Regions from separate parts of the Fuscovulum ytuae genome, predicted to be linked through region 1. Evidence: riboswitches for the same ligand, from Rfam matches in the RefSeq annotation. Region 1 holds a riboswitch; the other holds the start of a gene.
The links. Region 1 has a riboswitch for cobalamin ahead of bluB (5,6-dimethylbenzimidazole synthase). Riboswitches for the same ligand answer to the same signal wherever they lie in the genome.

Region 1 (3,975 bases):
TCGAGCCGAGGGGTGGCTGGACCTTATGGCGCAAGCTGACGATCTGCACCCGATCACCCGCGCCTGCATGGGCTTCCACCTTTGGAACCTAGCAGGACTCGGGCAGCACAGTGACCGGATGGAAGCGGCGGTGACCGCCGCACGCATCTCGGCCAGCGAAGGGAGGGGCGCAGTCTTTACGCCGCTGGCGATGGGCGGGGCAGGGGGCCTGCGCGCAGGTGGCTCACAGACTGTCCGTCTGGCGCGCTGGCTCGACGGGATGGAAACAGCAAGCCTGACCGCGATGCGGCACCTCGACGATATCGAAGCATGGTCAGCGCGGGCAGAAATCGAGATGTCACCGCTCTCGGGAAAGACACCGCGGGCGCTGCGCGCCGTACTGACCGAATGGCCCCTCGTCTCGGCCCCCATGGCCGAGACCATGACCGGCGCCAGTCGAGCGGCCGTGCAGCGCAACCTTGCCTGGATGGAAGCGCGGGGTCTGATCCGCGAGATGACAGGCCAGGGGCGATACCGGATGTGGCGCGCGACGAACTAGGGTCGCCGTATCAGGTGTCAGCCATCGGGCAATATGATTGCATCGTCAACGAAGATGGAGCGCGATGAGCGAAGTCCTGTCCTTTCGAAACCGGGCGCCGTCCTATTGAGCCCAACAACGCTCAGCCCACGTCGATGAGCACTGGTCTTCCATCCTCACGCCATTCAGGCAAACCACCTTCCAGCCGCCGCGCGTTTAGACCGTGGCGGCGCAAAGTGGCGACGGCCTGATGGGCATAGACGCAGTATGGGCCGCGGCAATAGGCGACAATCTCGGCGTCATGCGCAAGTGTTGGGAGGATTTGCTCCAACTGCGCCAGGGTGGCGTTCCGCGCACCGGGGATGTGGCCCGCAGCGTATTCGTCGGAGGGCCGGACATCGAGAACAGTGACAGAGCCTTCCGCGAGCCGTGCGGCGAGGACCGCGCGACTGACCGGTTCGGGCGCGTCATAGCCGCCCGAGAGGCCCCGCAGGATGCGCTCGACTTGTGCCAGGTTACGTTCGGCCACGATGCGCAAAAGGTCCATGAGCGCGAGCGTCTTCGCGTCGGTCAGCCGGTAGATCACTGCTTTGCCGTCACGGCGGCTGGTGACGAGAGCGGCCCGTCGCAACTGTTGCAGGTGCTGCGAGCAGTTGGCGATGGTCAGGCCGGTCTTGTCGGCCAGTGCCTCCACCCCGCGCTCGCCTTGCGCCAGTTGTTCCAGCAGCATCAGACGCGCCGGTGCCGACAGGGCGCGCGCGACGAGGGCGTATTCCTCCAACAGGGCCAGCTTCGGGCTGATTGACAAGGACTGTCTCCTGACGCTACATCATTCAAGCGATAACTTGAATAATAGCGATTCCAGCGCGCCCCACAAGCCCCAAGGCCAGCGATCCATGTCCGAGACCATCCTTGCCACCGAGGCGACCATCCGGCTTGCCATCTTTCTGGGTGTTCTGGCGGCGATGGCGCTTTGGGAAGTGGCAGCCCCCCGGCGCAGACGGGAGATCCCGCGTGTGATCCGCTGGACGAACAACCTTGCTCTGGTGGTGGTGGATACGGTCATCCTGCGGCTGAGTTTTCCGATCCTCGCGGTCGGTCTGGCCGTCATGGCCGAGGATCGTGGCTGGGGCCTGCTCAACAACATCGATGTGCCAGTCTGGGTCGCAATCATCGTCTCGATGCTGCTGCTCGATCTGGCGATCTACCTTCAGCACGTGATGTTCCACGCCGTGCCCGGGCTCTGGCGGCTGCACCGGATGCACCACGCCGATCTCGATTTCGACGCAACCACGGGACTGCGTTTCCATCCCGTGGAAATCCTCATTTCAATGGGGATCAAGCTGGCAGTGGTCGCGGCGCTCGGCCCGCCCGCCGTCGCGGTGCTGCTCTTCGAGGTGGTCCTGAACGCCACCGCGCTGTTCAACCACGCCAATATCGACCTGCCACGCCCGGTGGACCGCGTGCTGCGCCTGTTCGTCGTGACGCCGGACATGCACCGCGTCCACCATTCCAAAGACCCGCGCGAGACCAACTCGAACTACGGCTTCAACTTGCCGTGGTGGGACCGGCTGCTCGGGACCTACATCGCTCAGCCCGCCAAGGGGCACGAAGGGATGGAAATCGGTATCGAACAGTTTCGTACACAGCGTGATTTGTGGCTCGACCAGATGCTGGCTCAACCCCTTCGTGGACCAGCGAGCGGCTACGCCCTCGATCCAAATTCCGGGCTGAAGGATCCCGCAGAATGATTTTACGTCTGTCTTCGTCGGGAGTGCCGCGCTGATTGCGCCAGATCGAACTTACGCCTACAGTGGCGGCGTCTGGTGCCCGCCGCTTTTCGTGGCGGGATAATCGGGAACGCAGTGAAATCCTGCGACGTGCCCAACGCTGTAAGGTAGATGGGGCTGCATTTGCCACTGGTCGAATGACCGGGAAGGCGCAGCACCCGCGCGAAGCCAAGTCAGAAGACCGGCCAGACGAAACAGGACGCGCCGAAGGCCGGCGGCGCGCCCGTTTCGACGAAGGGGGACCGTCATGTCCGTTTCTGCCTCTCCGGTCGCGGCCGGAGCCTTCAGCGAAAGCGAGCGCGCTGCCGTCTATCGCGCTATCTTCTCGCGCCGCGACGTGCGCTCGCAGTTTACGGACACACCCGTGGACAAAGATGTTCTGATGCGCATTTTGACGGCTGCCCATCATGCGCCTTCGGTTGGGTTCATGCAGCCGTGGAACTTCATCATTGTCCGGGATGCCGGTGTGAAAGGTCGGGTTCAGGCCGCCTTTGCCGATGCAAACGCTGAAGCCGAAGCGATGTTCGGACCTGACCGCCGTCCGCTCTATTCCAGCCTGAAGCTTGAAGGCATCCTGCAAGCGCCGGTCAGCATCTGTGTCACTTGCGATCGCGCGCGTGGCGGCCCTTTTGTGCTTGGTCGCACCCACGCGCCCGAGATGGACCTTTATTCGACCGTCTGTGCTGTTCAGAACCTCTGGCTGGCGGCTCGGTCGGAAGGGATTGGTGTGGGTTGGGTCAGCATCTTTCGGTCGGGCGCGTTAAGCGAGATCCTTGGCCTGCCCGAAAGCGTTGTTCCCGTGGCCTGGCTTTGCCTCGGCTACGTCGAGGAGCTTTACGACCAGCCCGAATTGGCGGCTAAGGGTTGGGCAAGCCGCCTGCCGCTGGAGCAGTTGATCTATTGCGACGCTTGGGGTCAGTGCGAGGGGGCACGGGATGTCCCGTCAGACGTGACGCCGCCTGCTTGCTAGTATCGCGGCAGGCCGCATGGTGCCCTGTGAAAGGATTGCCTTCCGTCATGCGCGACTGGACTTTTCTCTTGCCGCCACGACGCTGATCACCACCCAGATCGCAAGGCGCAGCGCCATCGCACCCATCGTCCGCGCCTCGTATGCAGTCCCGCGCCAGACCTCCAAAAGAAACATCGCAAAGATCGCTCCGGTCGCAAGGGTGATGGCGATGGCAAGGCCGGGTGCCCAGCCAGTCCTATACCAAAGCCCCAGACCCGCGATGATGTAGGCAAACCCTGCTAGGAAGTTGAACCATAGAACGAACGGGACGACGGCCCCCATGTCGGCGCCACCAAAAAGGGCGCGGCTTCCAGAAACGATGGTCAGGAGACCGAAGACGATTGCGACAACGGCGACGGCCGTCAGGGGCTTTCTGCGGGCGGGCATGGCCTTCTCCTTGGTTCAGCTGTCCACGAGACGACCATCGCGCAGGTGGATCAGGCGGTCGAAACGGTCGAAGATCTTTTCATCATGCGTCACGGCGATGATGCAGGCCTTCTGGTCGCTGGCGAGCTTTCGCAGAAGGTCCATCACAAGTTGCGCCCGACCACTGTCCAACGCAGCCGTGGGTTCATCGGCCAGGATGATCCGGGGGCGGTTCGCCAGCGCGCGGGCAATGGCGACGCGTTGCGCTTCGCCCCCGGAAAGCAGGGCCGGCT
Region 2 (3,975 bases), on a different replicon from region 1:
AGGGGCGAAAAGGTGCTGAAGCTGGGTCCGACGGAGTTTCGGCTGCTGACGGCTTTCATGGAAAAGCCGGGGCGCGTGTGGTCGCGCGAACAGCTTTTGGATCGGGTCTGGGGGCGGGATATCTATGTCGATACCCGGACCGTGGATGTGCATGTGGGCCGTCTGCGCAAGGCGCTGTGCGTGCATGGCGATGAAGATCCGATCCGCACGGTACGGGGATCGGGTTACGCGCTGGGCTGAGCGGTGCGGCGCATCAGGTAGATGTCCATGATCCAGCCGTGATCGGCGCGCGCCTTGGCGCGGGTGGTGCGGATGGTTTCGGCGACCTGCGCAAGCGGGCCTTGGATCAGGATCTGTTCTTCCATCCCGACATAGGCGCCCCACCAGATATGGATGCCCTCGGGGGGCAGCGCGTCGAAGGCGGCACCGCTGTCAAGCATGATGACCACCGTATCGGCATCCTGCGGCCAGCCTGAACTGCGCAGTTGGCGGCCTGTGGTGATGACCACGGGTTTCGCAAGGTCATTGAGCGGGATGGCATGGGCGGCGCAGAGCGCCTGAATGGCAGTGATGCCGGGGATCACACTGAGTGTCAGCGGCAAGTGGCCTGCGACACGGTCGGCGATGCGCAGCGTGCTGTCGTAAAGCGAGGGGTCGCCCCAGACCAGCAGCGCCACATTCGGGCCGCCGCCTTGGGCAAGGTGTTTCTCGATCTCGGCCCGCCAGAGCGCGGCGATGGTGTCGTGCCAGTCGTTGACGCGGGTCAGGTAATCGGGTGTTGCGGGGTCGCGCGTGGGCAGGTCAAAGGGCGCGATACGGGTGCTGGGGTTTGTCAGGTTGGCGCGGCAGATCGCCATGCGCAGGCCGGCGAGATCGGCCTTGTCGTCACCCTTGAGCGGCAGAAGGATCAGGTCGGCCGCGTTCATGGCGCGGATCGCCTGTCCCGTGACGTGATTGGGGTTGCCGGTGCCGATGCCGATGAGAGTGAGGTGGATCATGCTGTGCTTTTGGGGCGGCGGGGCCGGTATCGGCCCCGCGCCTTTGGGGGATCAGGCGAAGAGACGCGGTGTGACCAGCGCGCCGGGGGTGCGCCCCTTGAAGCGGCGGGCGGTGGCAAGGAGGGCCAGATCGACCAGCGGTTCGATCAGCACAACCGTCATATAGGCCGCGCCGAAGAGGGCCACGTCGGACATGGCGGATGCGCCCTGACCCCAGAAGACCCAAAAGGCCACCCAGGCGACGACGCCACCCTGATAGGTGGCCGAGAGTTTCACCACATCCGTGTAGCGCAGATCGACATAGGCTGTGCCCGCCGGGATGATGCGCCGCGCGATCATGGAAATCGCAAAGAGCGGGACAAGCAGCGTGGTGACGTTCATACCGTATTGCGGCAGGTCGATGGGGGCGAAGAAGAGGCCCTGAATAAGTAGGCCCAGCGCAAGGCCCAGCGCGGCGGGGCCGGCGCCGAGGATCAGGAAGAGGCTGGAGCCGAGGATGAGATGCACCTCGCTTACGCCAACGGCGGTGTGGGGGGCCAGTTCGAAGAAGGCGAAGGTCGCCACGGTAGCAATGGCGCTGCGGATCGCGATGGCGGCCGGGCCTTGCGCGCGCAGGTCGCGGGCGAGGATCATGGCCCCGGTGGCGGCAGCGGCGGAAGCCGTGGCGTAGCCGAGCATCAGTTTGGCCCCATCGACGAGGCCGGGTTCGATATGCATGTCTTTCTCCTTGCCGTCACACCCGACGGCGGATGGTTTCTTTGATGCGAGGCCGGTCTCCTGGCTGGCGGGTCGGTGCGGCCATCCGCCTTCCCGGCCCCAGAGGGGCCAGTGGCATGAAGGATGGCCGCTCGCCGCTGACAGTCGCGGGGGCGGCTGGGGTGGGGGCGCCGCGATTTGGTCCGCCCTTCCCCATTCCCGTTTGAGCCCGTTGCTGTGACGCGTGGGGCACCTTGCCCTGCCGTTCTGCGCCTGCGCCATGCGGCGGTCAAGCACGAAGGCGACATCGGCATAGGTGAATGCGTCGTCCCGATCAGGGATCGGCGAGGGGGCCGTAGAGGATGAGCGCGGGCTGGTCGCCGCGTGTTTCCGCCAGTTGGGCGGCAAGGGTGACGACGGTCAGACGGGTGAGGGTCTGTTCGGGATGGGTGACCGCCTCGGCCAGCAGGGCGGGGGTGTCGGGGGGCAGCCCGTGGGCGATGAGTTGGGCCGCGAGCGTTGGGAAGGTGCGCTTGCCCATGAAGACGACGGTCGTCGCCTCGGGGTCGGCCAAGGCGGGCCAGTTAAGGCCTTCGGGCAGGCCACCCGTCACATCGGCACCGGTGATGAATTGCACGCGGCGTGCGGTCAGGCGGCGGGTGAGGGGGATGCCAGCGGCGGCGGCGGCGGCACAGGCGGAGGGGACGCCGGGGATGATTTCATAAGCGATCCCTGCGGCGCGGAGGGCGACAAGCTCTTCCTCCAGCCGCCCGAAAAGGCCGCCATCGCCGGATTTGAGCCGCACCACCCGCGCGCCCGTGGCGGCGTGATCCACAAGAAGGCGGCTGACATGGTCCTGCCGGGGGGAGGGGCGGCCTGCGCGCTTGCCCACCGCCACCAATTCCGCCGAGGGCGCGGCATGGGTGAGGAGGGGGCCGGAGGCGAGGTCGTCGAAGAGGATGACATCGGCCTCGGCCAGACGGCGGGCGGCCTTGAGGGTAAGGAGTTCCGGGTCGCCGGGGCCGGAAGAGACGAAGGAGACGAAACCGGGGGTCATTGTGCTGCCTCGGCAGGGGCGATGAGGTGGAAGAAGGTGCCGCTGGTGATACCGCCCTGCGCGTGGCGTTGGTAGGAGCCGGTTTCCGCGACTGCAACCCCGTTTGCGTCGGTGACATGGGCAAGGGGGGCATCGGGCTGCGACAGGATCGTGGCGTAGTGGAATTCGTGGCCGCGGAGCGCGGGGGCATCGGCCAGCCCCGGCAGGCCGAGATGCGGGCGGGCAAGGCGGTAGCCAAGGTGCATGCGGCGTTTTTCGAAGCTGGTCTCTAGGCCCAGAAGGCCCGCCATACGGTGGCGCGTGCCATCGGCGGCGACGAGACCCGCGCCAAGGGCCATATAGCCCCCGCATTCGCCATGGACGGGGCGGGTTTGGGCGAAGGCGGTCAGCCCGTCGCGGAAGGTGTCGCAGGCCGCAAGGCGGGGGGCATGGAGTTCGGGGTACCCCCCCGGCAGCCATGCGACGGTGGCAGAAGGGTCGGGGGCCTGATCGGCGAGGGGGGAGAAGGGCAGGATGGTCGCGCCTTGCGCGCGCCAATCGGCGATGAGGTGGGGATAGACGAAAGAGAAGGCCGCGTCGCGGGCCAGCGCGATACGTTCGCCGGGGGCGGGGATTGGTTTTGCGGCCGTGGCGGGGGCGTGGGCGGGTCGGGCTGCGGCGCGGATGGCGGCGAGGTCGCAATGGGTGGCGACGAGTTGGCCGAGCGCGTCGAGTTGGGCGGCCAGTTCCGGCAGCTCTTCGGCCTGCACGAGGCCGAGATGGCGGGCGGGCAGCGCGATGTCGCTGCGTTTCGGCAGCGCGCCGAGGACGGGGAGGCCGGCGCGTTCGAAGCCCGCGCGCAGGAGGGATTCATGCCGGGGCGAGGAGACGCGGTTCAGGATCACGCCTGCCATGGTGACGGCGGGGTCGAAGCGGGCAAGGCCCACGGCGACAGCGGCGGCGGTCTGTGCCTGACCGCCCACGTCAAGGACAAGGAGCACGGGCCAGCCCATGCGGGCGGCGATATCGGCGCTGGCGCCGTTGCCGGTTTCACCGGGCGTGGCGGTGCCGTCGAAAAGGCCCATGGAGCCTTCGGCGATGGTGATATCGGCCCCGGTTGCTGTGGCAGCGAGTGTGGCAAGGCGGGCGGGCGTCATCGCCCAGCTGTCGAGATTGGCCGAGGCGCGGCCCCTAGCGGCGGCGCTGTGGAAGGCGGGGTCGATGTAATCCGGGCCGCTTTTGAAC

Region 2: linked by a shared signal. The riboswitch ahead of QF092_RS10155 (energy-coupling factor ABC transporter permease) and the one ahead of bluB (5,6-dimethylbenzimidazole synthase) in region 1 are both predicted to bind cobalamin.

What each region holds. Positions count from the first base shown of each region.
Region 1 covers NZ_CP124536.1:113,653-117,627, reverse strand. The annotation lists gene QF092_RS19230 (hypothetical protein) at 1-538, shown strand, start outside; gene QF092_RS19225 (ArsR/SmtB family transcription factor) at 660-1,325, opposite strand; gene QF092_RS19220 (sterol desaturase family protein) at 1,414-2,268, shown strand; cobalamin riboswitch at 2,325-2,511, shown strand; gene bluB (5,6-dimethylbenzimidazole synthase) at 2,555-3,277, shown strand; gene QF092_RS19210 (hypothetical protein) at 3,323-3,703, opposite strand; gene QF092_RS19205 (ABC transporter ATP-binding protein) at 3,719-3,975, opposite strand, start outside.
Region 2 covers NZ_CP124535.1:2,095,193-2,099,167, reverse strand. The annotation lists gene phoB (phosphate regulon transcriptional regulator PhoB) at 1-240, shown strand, start outside; gene cobF (precorrin-6A synthase (deacetylating)) at 225-998, opposite strand; gene QF092_RS10155 (energy-coupling factor ABC transporter permease) at 1,050-1,715, opposite strand; cobalamin riboswitch at 1,749-1,966, opposite strand; gene cobA (uroporphyrinogen-III C-methyltransferase) at 2,029-2,751, opposite strand; gene QF092_RS10145 (cobyrinic acid a,c-diamide synthase CobB) at 2,748-3,975, opposite strand, start outside.